Linked DNA regions of Algoriphagus sp. Y33. The protein of the gene in region 1 interacts with the protein of each later gene in a pairwise test. Links are inferred from orthologs where the notes say so. Each region holds a gene or a part of one and is shown on either strand. Other genes may lie near its edges. The genes, in order: topA and ID165_RS15445.

Region 1 (7,507 bases):
CCTGTTTCAAAGCCCTTTTTGAACCAGTTCATTCGCTGGGCCGAGGTGCCGTGAGTGAAAGAATCTGGAGTGACGCGGCCGGTAGCTTGCTTTTGTAGACGATCATCCCCAATAGCATTGGCAGCATTCAATGCTTCTTCCAAGTCTCCTTTTTCCATCCATCCCAGAGATTTTTGGCTATGGTGAGCCCAGACTCCTGCCAAGAAATCTGCTTGCAGTTCTAGTCTTACTGAATATTGATTGTATTCTTTTTCACTCAGCTGTCCACGCAGTTTGTTCAGTTGATCAGTGATCCCCATGATTTTCTGAATATGATGGCCTACCTCATGAGCGATGACATAAGCTTGGGCAAAGTCTCCCGGAGCATTTAATTTCACTTCCATGTCCCTGAAAAAACTCAGATCTATATACAATTTCTCGTCTCCGGGACAATAGAAAGGGCCTGTGGCACTGGAGGCAAGTCCACAGGCAGATGACACCTGTCCACTGTACAGAACCAAAGTAGGCTCTCTATAGCTTTCCAAAAGCTTATTCCATACATCTTCTGTATCTGCCAGAATGGTTTCGCTAAAGGCAGCCAGCCGATCTTCCTCCGCAGATGGAGTGTAATTGGACTCAGTGGTAAAACCTTGGCTGCCTCCGTCGATGAAATTCCCCAAAAAGGTAAGCGGGTTAGTGCCCGTGATCACCGAGATGGCAATGACTATACCAACGATGATCAGTCCGGTTTTGGAAAATAATATCTTGAGCAGGGGGCCAATAAGCATAGGATTAAATCCTCCTCCGCTCATTCCGCCACCGCTCTTGCCACGTCTATCCTCTACATTGGAGCTACGTCTTCTTCCTTCCCATTTCATCTGATTATATTTTGTTTTTTAAAGGCCATATCATATGCTCGCCTGTCGTCGGACAGGGAATCTCCCCGGGTTTATAATCATCCCAGTGAGTGACTTTTGAGTCATGCTCGATTTCATTGCATAAAAAGTTAGAATTTGTTTAAAATTAACCAAATTCAACAATTGAACATTGTCTTAAATTTATTTCAAAAAAAATAATCTAATCGCAAAATTTATGAATTCCGGAATTATTCGAAAACTTTCGCTCAGCTTGGCTCTTGGCTTGGCATTTACTGTTTTGCATGCCCAAACAGGAGTTGGGGTAAAGCCTGAGAAGGGAGCTAAACTTTATCTGGATGGCTCAAAGAAATCCTTAGAGAAAAATTGGGTGTATTGGGAAGGCCCAAGATTTGGGGCGGAAATGCCTATCAAATGGCTCGAGGTAACGGATCCTGTAGATGGGGGCAAGGCTATCAGCAGTAATGATCCTGCGGCAGCGGGAGGTTTGTATGGGGCAGCAGATATTGTGACCAAAGACAAGTTCAGGGATTTTAGGGCTCACGTTGAGTTTTTTATAAAAGATGAAGGAGGCAACTCCGGTGTTTACTTGCAAAACAGATATGAGATCCAGATCCTAGACGGAGATTACGGTGATCATGGTATGGCTGCACTAATCAATGAACATATACCTACTTCCAAAGAATACTATGGTTTGGGTAAGTGGAATGCTTATGATATTGAGTTTAAAGCGGCACGTTTTGAAAATGGCCAGCTGGTAGCCAAGCCCAGGGCGACAGTCTATCTGAACGGTGTGAAAATCCATGAAGACAAGGAGATACAACAAGTATGGGGCGGTCCAAACTCCGGTTTGGACGGTGGAAATGACGGTGGAAAGGGAATTACGGATACTCCCGGTGGGTTAAAGTTGCAGGCCGAAGGGCACGATGTGTTTTACAGAAATATCTGGATCAAAAAGCTTGATTTGGACGGAAAGTCTACTGACTTCTAAACTAAAAAGGCCCTAAATCCATACCATTCAGGGCCTTTTTGTTTAATCTGATTCTGTTTCAAACAACATTTGAAAGACTGTTTGTTCTTCCAAGATTTTTTGAGGCTAAATCTAAATCAGACACTTGGTGAATAAAGCAACTTATATTTCTCAGCTACAAACTGAGTTTACAATGGGGAAACTTTAGTCGGGGCAATCATAATTTGGGTAGTTATATTCTATAAAGGGCACTCAAAAGGGCACTCAACGGTTTAGCCATTTGATTTAATCGAATTATGCATTAGAAAATCTGCTGAGGCTTCAAACCGCCTAAAAATCAGTCGCTATGTTACATTTTTCGCTCTCACCGTAGCGGTTGCTACGACTAGATCTCCAAAGTGACTGATTTTCCCGCAGTTTGAACCCTTCCCGAAAAGAATCGGGACAGGCTGCTATTAATCCTAATGCAAAGTCAGGGTTAAAATCAAATTTTGGTTCCACGGCGATGGATTCATTCGAATATTTTGGGCTAGGCTTCGGGATGTAAAGTTCCGAATTTGGAGAAGAATTTTCGGGTAGAGAGAATGTGAGGGTTTGGATTGTTGGCTTCACTTTTCAAATTATCTCTGAATTATAATCCAAATATAGAGTAACTGTGTTTGATAATCCGATCTATCTATAGTTTTTTTTGATAAAAATGGAAAAAGTGGTTTTTACGGGGGGGGCGAGCTGCCTTGATATTATTTTTAATTATTGAATTATCTCTTTCAAGATCCCGGTTCCAAAGCCGATCATTTTCCAATCTGATATTTCCAAATCCATTACAGCCATCATCCCAGGCTGCAATCCCAGATAATGCTCCCCGGAAATGTGCGCTAGAAGCAGACTAATGGTAGGATTGTGGCCTACCAAAAGGCAAGATTGCACAGAGGAAGAAGTTTTTTCAAGTAGTTCGATCATATTGCCCATGTCGCCTTGATAGATCACCCGTGTGAAGATACTCTCCTTAATAATAACGTGTTTCTCTATCAAATTAGCAGTTTCCAAGGTGCGTTCTGCGGTAGAGCAATACATCAAATCAACGGATTTTAGGGTTGGAACTAAGCCTTCGGCCATGCGGATCAGGTTTTCTCGACCTTTTTTGGTGAGTTGTCTTTGAAAATCCGAACCTTGGGAAAAACCTGCTTCTCCGTGTCTGAGTAAAAACAATTGCTTCATGATAAGTGATTTATAACCTCAAAAGTAATTGTTACTTTAATCAAAAATCCCACCAATTCGGGTCTGCTTAATTTTAAATATTTGGACGAGAATACAATGCCATCTATTTTTAGCTTTTCTAAACGGGCTTGAATGCCCAGAAATATTGCTTTTTATGTCAAAAAACCTTGTTATCGTCGAGTCACCAGCCAAAGCCAAAACCATTGAGGGATATCTTGGCAAGGACTATAAGGTAGCATCCAGCTACGGTCACGTGCGGGATCTGCCTAAAGGCGATAAAGCGATCGATATTAAAAATAGATTTAATCCCACCTATGAGGTCACGGCCGACAAAAAGGAGGTGATCAAAAATCTCAAAGCTTTGGTGAAGGATGCAGAAACCGTCTACCTAGCGAGTGATGATGACCGTGAAGGAGAGGCGATTTCTTGGCATCTAAAAGAAGTATTGAAGCTGAAGGATGAGAATACCCGAAGAATTGTGTTTCGGGAAATTACCAAAAATGCGATTACCAAAGCAATCGAAAATCCGAGAGGAATTGATATAGATCTGGTAAATGCACAGCAAGCAAGACGTATTTTGGATCGATTGGTAGGGTTTGAACTTTCTCCCATACTTTGGAAAAAAATCAAAACAGGACTTTCTGCAGGTAGGGTTCAGTCGGTAGCAGTTCGTCTTATCGTAGACCGGGAGCGGGAGATAGAGAAACATAAGGCTAAGTCCAGCTTTCGAATCACGGCTATTTTCGAGGTAGAAGGAAAGACATTCCAAGCAGAACTTCCTAAGAAATTCGATACTAAAGCTGAAGCTGAGGAGTTTTTAAAGAAATGCCTTGAAGCTGATTTTTCGGTAGCTAATCTAGAGAAAAAACCGGGGAAAAAATCTCCCGCAGCACCTTTTACCACTTCTACACTTCAGCAGGAGGCGAGTAGAAAGCTTTATTTCTCAGTGGCGCAGACCATGTCTGTAGCGCAGAAACTGTATGAAGCAGGTAAGATTACTTATATGAGGACAGACAGTGTGAATCTGTCTGATGACGCTATGGCTTCTGCCAAAAATGCGATTCATGATTCATACGGTGACAAATACCATAAATCAAGAAAATTCACAACAAAGTCAGAAGGTGCCCAGGAAGCTCACGAAGCCATCCGTCCTACAGACTTTGCCAACTCCCATGTTTCGGGAGAGCGTAACGAGCAACGCCTCTATGAGCTGATCTGGAAGCGTTCTATCGCTTCGCAGATGGCAGATGCGGAATTGGAGAAAACTATTATTACGGTTGATATCTCCAATCAACCACAAAATCTTGTTGCTACCGGAGAAATCATCAAGTTTGACGGATTTCTTAAAGTGTACTTGGAAGATACAGATGATGAGCCGGAAGAGGATGACAGCAACGATGGCAAGGCACTTTTGCCGCCTTTGACTATTGGTCAAAATTTAAATCTTCAGGAAATGAAAGGCAGGGAGACATTCTCCAGACCTGCTCCGAGATATACAGAAGCATCGTTGGTAAAGAAGTTGGAGGAACTGGGAATCGGGCGTCCGTCCACTTATGCACCTACAATTTCTACCATACAAAGACGTGAATATGTGATCAAGGAATCCAGAGATGGCACGCCTAGGGAATATGTTGAAATGATCATTGCCAAGGGAGCATTCAAGGATGCAACCAAAACTGAAAATACGGGAGCTGAGAAACAGAAACTTTTCCCTACCAATATCGCAATGGTGGTGAATGACTTCTTGGTAGAGCATTTTCCAAATGTTATTGACTTTAGCTTCACAGCAAGAGTAGAAAAGGAATTTGATGATATCGCAGCAGGAGGGCAAGTTTGGCAGGATATGCTGGATTCTTTCTACGGGGATTTCCATAAGAATGTAGAGGATACCGAGCAGGTTTCCAGACAGGATATCAACTCAAGCCGGGAACTTGGGAATCATCCGGTCAGTGGAAAGCCGATAATTGCCAGACTTGGTAAGTTTGGTCCATTGGTTCAGATCGGTGATGCTGAAGATGAAGAGAAACAGTTCGCCAGCTTAAAAAAGGGGCAGTTTATTGAGAATATCACCCTGGAGGATGCACTTGAGTTGTTCAAATTACCTCGTGATATCGGGATGTTTGAGGATAAGAAAATGGTGGCAGCCATAGGAAGATTTGGCCCCTATGTTCGTCATGATGGCTCATTTGTTTCGCTTCCAAAAGAAATGGATCCACTAAGTGTCACTGAAGAGGAAGCAATCCAGCTGATCAAAGACAAACGTGAAGCAGATGCAAAGAAACATATTAAATCCTTTGATGAGAATCCTGAAATTCAAATTTTGAACGGTAGATGGGGGCCTTATATCAAGATGGGTAAGAATAATTATAAGATACCCAAGGATAAGGAAGCTGAAGCATTGACATATGAAGAGACGATTCATATTATTGAAAATCAGCCTGAACCTAAGAAAAAGGGCGGGCGATTTGCCAAGAAAAAGTAATTAACACAGCTAGTTTGGACTTTATATAGACAAGCCTAATTCAATTCTATCAAAGATTGTTTTAGGCTTGTTTCTGTCTCGGAGGAATTTTTCGGCTTTAGCGCAGACAATTTTTAAGAGAACTGTAGCTGATTACGATATCGACAGGCTAATTCCATTGGCCACATTTTTTAGCTAACACCAGATGAGCCATTTGGATGGGTAGTAACAGTTACATGGGGTGGGAAAGGGTTGGTGAGCTACTTCCTTTTGATTATTACCCTAAAGAAATTAAGTCAGGTGAACAATTGTGGATCCTGAAACAAGTTACTTTAAAAAATCTGGCTGCTTATAGCTGGGATTTGGATAGGTGTAGAAGCCTTCACCGGATTTGACTCCCAGTTTCCCCTGATCCACGTAGGTTTTGAGCAATGCTGCAAAAGCTCTCGACGCCTGATTTCTTTTGGAGTTGGTGATGTGCCATGCCGTATCCAATCCTACCTTGTCCAAGATCCCAAAGGGGCCTGCCGCCATATTGAAATTTATCATCCAGGATTTATCTACAGCTTCTACTTCTGCTATTTCTCCAGTCAATAGTCTGCCTGCAGCATCGATCCAAGCTATCAACAACGTATTGAAAATGTAACCTGGGTTTTCTTTTTTAATCAAAATAGGTACTTGATTCAGCTTTCTTCCAAGATCATCTAAAATACCAATCACCTCTACAGCAGTACCCACATGCGGCATAATGTCCACAACTCTGGAATGAAATACATCATGAAAGTGAAATGCGCAGAATTTCTCCGCCCTTCCCGATATTTCGGCAAACTGAGATGGAAGTAGGTAAGAGGTATTGGTCGTAAAAATAGTATGATTTGCGGCCAGATTTCCTATTTCTTTCCATACGTTCATTTTGACTTCAGAATTTTCAGTTACATTTTCACTGACAAGATCAACCCGCTGAAGTGCTTCTTTAAGATTCCCTGTGAAAGAAATTCTTTCCATAGCTAGGATTGCCTCTTCTTTATTTAACCGGCCTGAACGGATCATTTGAGCTACTGACTTATTCATGGTGTCCAAAGATTTTTTCAAACTTTTCTCTTCAATATCAAAGACATTGACCTGATAGCCTGAAATTGCAGCTTGCAAAGCAATTCTGGTACCCATGTTACCGGCACCTATAATACCTATGGTATAAATGTTCATTAGGATTTGATTTTCTATGAATTAAATGGTGAATCCACCATCAGCAGTAAAAACAGATCCGGTGGTATATGAGGAGGCTGGTGAAGCTAAGAATAAGGCCATAGAACCAATTTCATCTGCAGTGCCCATTCTCTTGATGGCTAGTTTTTTCATCACCATGTCCATGATTTTCTCATTTGACCATAGCGGTTCAGAGAATTTGGTTTCGATCAATCCGGGACAAATCACATTCACCCTGATTTTTGCTTCTCCCCATTCTTTTGCCAAGACCTTGGTCATGGATATTAAAGCTGCTTTGCTTACGCTGTAGATTCCCAATCCATGTTCAGGTGAAATTCCGCCTATGGAACTGATATTTATTACCGAAGCATTGGAAGATTTTCTGAGATGGGGCCAGCATAGTTTTGAGAGCTCGAAAGGAGCCTTGAGATTCACATTCATTATTTTATCAAAAGCTTCCATACTCGTTTCATGTACAGGTCCGAAAACGGGACTTGTCGCAGCATTATTGACTAAAATATCAAGCTGTCCGCATGATTCAATTGTTTTCTTTACCAATCCCGGCAGCTCCTCCATATTTCCTACATTACAAGCTATGCCCTGTGCTTCATATCCTTTAGCCCGAAGCCTGCCGGCCATTTCATCCACAGCTTCCTGTTTTCTACTGCAAAGCACCACTTTTGCGCCCGCAGCGGCAAAAATTTCGCTTATACTAAAACCGATTCCTTTACTGGCGCCGGTGATGAGTGCGACTTTTCCCTGGAGGGAGAATAGAGAAGAGAGATCCATAAGTAGGTA
Region 2 (7,423 bases), 2.2 Mb from region 1 along the record:
GCTTTTGGCTGTAACAGAGCCCAAAGAAAAGTCCGTACAAAGTAGTGTCCGAATAGGTGGTTGGTCTATCCCAAAAGCCCATCCTGACTTTATTGCACTCAGTGTCTTTAACACAATTCTAGGAGGATATTTTGGTTCTCGCCTTATCAAGAATATTCGCGAAGACAAAGGTCACACATACGGAATCTACTCCTCTCTTACCGAAATCGGTGACTCTAATTACTGGGTAATAGCTGCCGATGTACAAAAAGCATTTTATCCTTCCGTAGTCAAGGAAATTTACCACGAAATCCAAGTGCTGACTCAAGTGGAAATCGATGCAGATGAGCTTGAAGTGGTCAGAAATTATTTGATCGGCCAGATGCTGAAACAGTTCAGCACTGCATTTGATTTGATAGATCGGTTCAAATCCGTACATCATTCAGGAATGGATTTCGACTATTACACTGAGAAGCTTGCTTATCTTAAGGAATTTACAGCAAAGGACATGCTTCATATTGGACAAAAATACTTTTCAAATCCGCCGTTCATTGAAGTAATCATCGGCTAATCATGTGAGCTTAACATAAAGCCAAGAGATATCTAACCGGAAAAACAGCCAAAGTTTATACAAACTAAACTCAACACCTTTCATATTGATTTCTTTGGCAAGTTTTACAAAGCCTTTTGCCACCTGAAAATTAGCAGACCATAGTGCATGCTTCAATTCATAAATGATACGTTCCGAAAGCGCATCATTTTCTTCCGCACTTTTGTTCATTTCTTTGATTTTCTCACAAATTCTAAGTGTACTTGGAAGCATCTGGGACCGGTACCGGCGATATTGGTTTGCAGACAGAGAATCCCCATGTTTCCTTTTTAAGACACCGATGTGAGTCGAAAAAGCTACACGATAACTTCTAGCCAGTCTCAATTGAATATCAAAATCCTCATAGGAAAGTGTAGCATCGTATCCTCCTACTTGCTTGAGAATAGCGGTCTCGAAAACCATTGTAGGAGCAGAAATACAACTTCTCCTAATTAGCGTTTCGTACAGCTTATCAGTCGAAATTTTCTCTTCTAAATCCTTATAATCCGCAGGTTTGTAAAATATACTCTCCTGCCCATACTCATCCAAAATAACAGCGTCAGAGAACACAAACGCTGCATCAGGGATTTGATGTAGTTTTTCAATCGAAAGCAACAGATGATTGGCATACAGAAAGTCATCACCTGAAAGATCAACTACAAATTGGCTGTCAACCTGATTTAGAATTTCATTAAACAACTGACAATAAGGATCGGAAACGCTCTTGTAAATAGCTTTGACAGGAAGTTTATCATCATTATTTCCCACCCATTCCTTGATGATAAACGAAGTCTGGTCCTTACTTCCATTGTCTACAATAATTAATTCCTTATGCCGGTAATCTTGTAACAGTACACTTACCAGTGCCTTCTCGATCCATTTTTCATGGTTGAAAGCAATACAAACAACAGTAACTCTATCGTTAGACTTCATACTAAAGCTTCTTATCCCAAGTGATCTTATTGCAGATATCATTTGAGAAACGCGACTTGAAGAACATTAAGCTGTGATTTGCTCCTTCCTCGAGATCTGACGAGCCAAGGTCTATAAAACTTACTTTTTGCTCAACCGCTAATTGGAAAAGCTCATTTAAGATCAACTCACCACCGATCTTTACAGGGATTTTGGGATTGATCGCAGACAGAAAATAATAAAGGGAATCGCTCGTGAGCTTGACACAAAGAGAATACCCAATGGCTTGACCATCCTTACTTAAAGTAATCAAAAAATACCTATCCGGATATTCTGAAACTTGCTGTACAATTCTATTTTCATCAATCGCAACCTCATAGCCCTTTTGAGCATTCCAAGACCTTATTTCTTTCAAAAAGCCAAAGTTGGAAATGGAAGAATGGCTGGTTTTCAAACCGGAACTCTTGCTTTTCTTTTGAATCTTCATTGACTCCTTTTGCACAAGTTTCTTAATTTTCTTTTTCCCGATAAAAACATGATGACTTAATACTTTCTTATGTTCAAAACCACTTTTAAATAAAAGATAGTTTATCAAATCAACCTGAGGTTCATAAGGTTTGGGTGACTGGGTGATAGAAATTGTGTGGACACTGCGATGATTCATTTCTTCGACTATCGCCAATATAAAAGCTTCCAAAGAAGCGGAGCTCAATCCGTCATGTATCCAAAGACCACCAAAAGGTGATTGCGGAAGCGATACGGCTTCACCTCTCTTTGAAATTGCGAAAGTGATTATTGCTTTAGGTTTCTGCTTTTTCTCCCAAATAAAATCCAGTTGATCCTGATATGCATCACTTGGAGTATTGCTCAAAAAATAGTCCTTATCCTCTTTCAAGGCTGAAACCACCCGAAGCTCGTGGTGTTCACTTATATCTTTCTTGAAGCTTTCCAAAATAGTCTAGGTCTCTGATATAATCATCTTCTGAAAAGGCCCGATCCGACATCCCCAGCAATACCGAGTTGGGCGAAAATCTGGCAACTAACCAATTTAGCGGTGGAATATAAACCCCCTTCTCCGGCGAATCAAGTTCAAAATAAAAAACACCTCCCAAGGCAGAATGAATTTCCAGCTGAAGCTTACCTGCTACAGCCACGATTACCTGGGATTCTTTCCAGTGGGCGTGATTGCCCCGGCTTTCTCCTTCCTTTACATTTGAAATCCAAAAACACCGCTGGATCCCATCCGGAAAAAGAATCAGATTCTCCCAAAAGTGAAGATTTCCTGTTTCAGTGGAATTTCCGGGAAGAGTAAACATATAAGGTGCTTGCGCAGTAATTGATTCAGGCATTTCTTCTAATTTCCATTAGCTAAAATTAAGATAATTCGAATGGATAAACTGTTACCCATTTGTTAATTTTCTAAATTCGCTATTCAACAAACACCAACAAATCTATGCCGGACTTCGGCGAACTCTCTGCACTTGACGACACATTTTTTACTGTTTCCAGGACCAGCGAAGGTCTTTACAAAGACAGAAGCAGCAAGTTTCACTATTATTCCTTTCCGGTGAGAAATGAAGAGGAAATCAAATCCCGTTTGGGTGGCCTAAGAAAAAAACACTTTGACGCCAGGCATCATTGCTTCGCATGGACGCTGGGGAAAGACGGAGAGCAATTTAGAGCAAACGATGATGGAGAACCGAATCATTCCGCAGGAGATCCTATTTTGGGCCAGATTAGATCCAATAACCTGACCAATATTCTAATTGTAGTAGTCCGCTACTTTGGTGGAACGAAACTCGGAATAAGCGGTTTGATCCAAGCCTATAAAACCTCTGCCGCTATGGCAATCGAGGAAAATGAGATTATTGAAGAGCAGGTTAAAGCTTCAGTTGCCATTCATTTCCCATATCCTGTGATGAATGATGTAATGAAACTTATCAAAACTTATGACCTAAAGATTATTACCCAGGAAATGACGCTGGATTGCCAAATGCAATTGGAATTCAGAAAAGGGATTCAAGAACTAATCGTCAATTCACTTGAAGAGATTGAGGGGCTTCAGTTGACTAACGCATAAACAATTCATCCAAATAGCCCTCAGTTCTCAGCTTTTTGAAAATCTCCAGGCATCCCCAAGCGTCGGTAGCAGCGTACCGCTGCTGCTTGATGGTTAACACTTCCGCTTCCCAGTTAGAAACTTGCTCAGACTTGGAAATACGGATGCCAAGAACCATAGCACAGAGATTTCGCACTCCAATATTCATAAAACCGACTCTTTTCAGCTCATCATTCAGATCGAAAAATGAATTGGCATAGAAAGAATCCGTAAGCTTTGCCAGTCCTTTGATATCATCATGAACTGCAGCACCAACTTTCACTATACTCTCTTTTTCAAGAATATTCCGAATAGAATCAGGAAAACCAATTTTATTTAACCGAAAGAGAAACGCTTGTGTGGATGTAGAAAGCTGGAGTAAGGACACCTGGTTTATTACCCCTTTTTGAAAAGCGGGCTTAGTTTCAGTATCAAATCCAATTACTCGCTGCTGGACAAGGAATTCAGCAACCTCCTCCACATCCTCAAGTTTCTCTATTAAAAACATTTCTCCCTCAAACTGTCCCAGCGGAAGGGCGTTTACTTCTTCTTTTGTAATCTTAAATGGAATCATACCAACTTTTCTTCGTCTTCTACATCGTCGTAATAGGTAATCCCGATTTTGAAATAGCCATAGAGAATGGTCATAAAGGGACTAATAATATTAAAAAAGCAATAAGGTGCGTATGTCAAAGTAGCCACACCTAACACTGAAGCCTGTGTAGCACCACATGTATTCCAAGGAACTAAAACCGACGTCACTGTTCCCGAATCTTCTAAAGTTCTACTGAGGTTTTCAGGTGCTAACCCCCGTTTTTTATACACATCTGCGTACATCCTACCAGGAACTAGAATAGCCAAGTATTGATCTGAAGTAGTGATATTAAAAAACACACAGGTAGCGACTGTGGATGCTATCAATGAACCAATACTGTGCACTTTCTGAATCACCGCTTCTGCAAGGACTCTCAGCATGCCGCTTTCTTCCATAATTCCTCCAAAAACCATTGCTGCGATGATCAGCCAAATTGTATTCATCATCCCTCCCATACCACTGGTTACCAGCAATTCGTTGACCACGTCATTGGTAGTAGAAATACTTATTTCTCCATAGAGCGACATCATTACAGCTTTGAAACTCTGATAAGCATAAGATGCGTTTTCATCGGCAATCAGGCGAATGATATCAGGCTGGAAAAACAATGCAAAAACCCCTCCCAGAAGAGCTCCTGTAAGCAAAGCAGGAATAGCGGGCACTTTCCTCACAATCATCACAATGACTAGTATCGGAACAATAAATAACCAACCGGTCACATTGAATTTCTCCGATATTACATCTGAAATAACCTGTACATCATCTACAGTGCCATTTGTCTCATAATTCATGCCGATCACTACGAAAATGATAAGCGTAATAGAAATAGAAGGAACAGTAGTCTTCGCCATATAACGGATATGGGTAAACAAGTCCGTACCTGCCATAGCGGGAGCAAGGTTAGTTGTATCAGAAAGCGGTGACATTTTGTCCCCAAAATAAGCCCCGGAGATAATCGCTCCCGCTATTATTCCTTCTTCAAAACCCAATGCTTTTCCTATCCCTAACAAAGCGACACCCACCGTCGCCACGGTGGTCCAGCTACTTCCTGTGGCTACGGAAACGATAGCGCTGACAATACATGCCGCCACCAAGAATATCGTCGGGTTAAGAATTTGAAGACCATAATATATCATAGCCGGCACAATACCGCTTAGCAACCAAGTTCCCGCAAGAGCACCAATTAGAAATAGAATCAAAATACTGGACATCGCCGCACTGATGCTTTTAATAATCCCATCTTGCAGTGTCTCCCAATTAAACCCTAAACGAAATATTGCCACCACAGCAGCCACCATAGAGGAAAGGATAAGTACGATCTGGTTGGAGCCCGAAAGACCATCTGTACCGAATACTTGTATATTCAATACCAAGAGTACAATCAAAAAAACCAACGGAATCAGTGCGTCAAAAACTTTTGGAGAACGTTTAAAACCTTGCATTAATCGGGGTTTGGTGAGTTAAGGACTTGAATCTAATGAAAAATTATTAATTACATCTTGGACAAAAGTACTGAGAGCTCCTTCCCTACCTGCCAACCTATTGCACACCCCATTTCGCCAAGACGTACCCCAGCCGCTGTTTTAACGCCTACTTGCTGAATAATTGGAGATTTTATTTTGCCAAAAGCCATAATACCAGTCCATTCAGTATCCCAAACAATAGATATTCCAAGAAAGATCATCTGTTTTGTAAGTGCTTCCAGATGAGATTTATTTTAGGATTTACTTTAAACTCCATGCTTTTTTCTCCTTCAAAATCCACATTCTCCGCGCCTCCCGGAAGTAGTCTAGCGTCAATCAGTCGAAAATAGATGTTGCCCTTATCCATATGGAATGTCCCTTTCCAGGGAATTTTGAAAAGGAATTAAAATAGATTTAGTATTTTAAATAAATTTAAGAGATATAATCCCAATATACCATGAGAAAAATTGACGCATTATTCCATGAATACGGGCTAAGTCATCAAAACATGACAAATAAGCTAATTCACTGGTTCTGTGTACCTGCAATTTTCTTCAGTATTGTAGGACTGATTTTCAGCATCCCTCGCGGCCCTCTTCCAGAGCTAATGCCGTTCCTCGGCAATTTTGCCAATTGGGCCACAGTAGTTTTGGCTTTGGTATTGATCTATTACCTCATGCTCTCCACACCGCTTACCTTGGGAATGTTTCTCTTCTCCTCCCTATGTCTGGCTGCGGCTAATTTCATTAACTTATATTTTCCCGGCAAGCTCTGGATGTTAAGCCTCGGGATTTTTTTACTGTCTTGGGTCTTGCAGTTTTATGGACATAAAATTGAAGGCAAAAAACCCACTTTCCTCAGAGACCTTCAATTTCTGTTGATCGGCCCTGCTTGGCTGATGCACTTTATCTATAAAAAATGGGGTTTTGCTTATTGAGACTTTACATCCTCTCCCTACTGTCACTCACACTCGGTACATCCAACATCTCAGTCCTAGCCACTCTGGGCGAAGTCGAAGGATTACTTATTGAGCATTTTCTTCTGTTGACATTATGCTCTCCTCTTCAATAGGCTGTTTTTTGGTAAAAAGCTCCTCCAATCGCCTCAGCGAACTTTGATTTTTGAGTGTATAAACGCTTTCCAGAATTGATTTTTTCTCCCTCGAAGTCAGTCGCCAATTCAAAGATGCACGTTGCATGGTCTCTTGACTTCCCGTTAGTTCTCCCACCTGCACCTTTTCCGGCGCATACTCAAACTCTATCCTCTCCAGATCGAAAGGCATAGACTCAGCCATGTAATTGAAAAGCACCTCATTCTGTATCGTCTGCACATTATCCCAGTTAGCATAAATATTCTTCAATGGAGTGAAAATTTTCTCGAAAATTCTAGGAGGAAAACTCGGTGCTATTTCAGTCACTTTCTCTGAATCTCTAATTGTAATCAAAACCACTCCGGCCGTATTTTCATTGATCCATGACTGAAACACGTACATAAATCTCAGTGCATCCTGAATCCCAAAATTATCAGACAAACCCGTATCCATAGTTTCCATAATTGGCTGGGTGGGCAGCTGAATATTGGGAGTAACGAAAGGAAAAGTAGCACTCATTCTCAATGCGGTAAGGAACCGTAAATTTTTGGAGTCATGTGCTTCAAAAAATCTAAGAAAATCTATCGTTTGCTTCTTTTCATCCGTACCCAACTTTCCTAGCATGGAAGTCCCAAAAAACGACATCGAATGAGGAGATATCACCAGTTTTCTACCATCATTTGTAATCAACGTAGTG

Evidence for each region.
Region 2: the proteins of topA (region 1) and ID165_RS15445 interact in binary tests that used the Escherichia coli proteins (3 or more experiments, as listed by UniProt). The link is inferred for Algoriphagus sp. Y33 from one-to-one orthologs.

Annotation. Positions count from the first base shown.
Region 1 is NZ_CP061947.1:1,665,280-1,672,786, forward strand. What follows is about bases 2,885-5,860. They hold topA (type I DNA topoisomerase), read left to right. Parts: upstream 2,885-3,196; coding sequence 3,197-5,524; downstream 5,525-5,860. Other genes in these bases: ID165_RS06700 (histidine phosphatase family protein), read right to left, coding at 2,885-3,042; ID165_RS06710 (3-hydroxyacyl-CoA dehydrogenase NAD-binding domain-containing protein), read right to left, coding at 5,831-5,860. Outside these bases: ID165_RS06690 (neutral zinc metallopeptidase), read right to left, coding at 1-857; ID165_RS06695 (DUF1080 domain-containing protein), read left to right, coding at 1,072-1,845; ID165_RS26655 (hypothetical protein), read right to left, coding at 2,155-2,436; more of ID165_RS06700, read right to left, coding at 2,575-2,884; more of ID165_RS06710, read right to left, coding at 5,861-6,709; ID165_RS06715 (SDR family NAD(P)-dependent oxidoreductase), read right to left, coding at 6,731-7,498. UniProt on the Escherichia coli protein: Releases the supercoiling and torsional tension of DNA, which is introduced during the DNA replication and transcription, by transiently cleaving and rejoining one strand of the DNA duplex.
Region 2 is NZ_CP061947.1:3,853,088-3,860,510, forward strand. The notes cover bases 1,855-4,746. They hold ID165_RS15445 (YigZ family protein), read left to right. Parts: upstream 1,855-2,933; coding sequence 2,934-3,560; downstream 3,561-4,746. Other genes in these bases: ID165_RS15435 (hypothetical protein), read right to left, coding at 1,855-2,432; ID165_RS15440 (FdtA/QdtA family cupin domain-containing protein), read right to left, coding at 2,404-2,829; ID165_RS15450 (3'-5' exonuclease), read right to left, coding at 3,550-4,152; nhaC (Na+/H+ antiporter NhaC), read right to left, coding at 4,149-4,746. Also shown: ID165_RS15425 (pitrilysin family protein), read left to right, coding at 1-550; ID165_RS15430 (glycosyltransferase), read right to left, coding at 551-1,501; more of ID165_RS15435, read right to left, coding at 1,503-1,854; more of nhaC, read right to left, coding at 4,747-5,615; ID165_RS15460 (DUF962 domain-containing protein), read left to right, coding at 6,094-6,573; ID165_RS15465 (patatin-like phospholipase family protein), read right to left, coding at 6,661-7,423.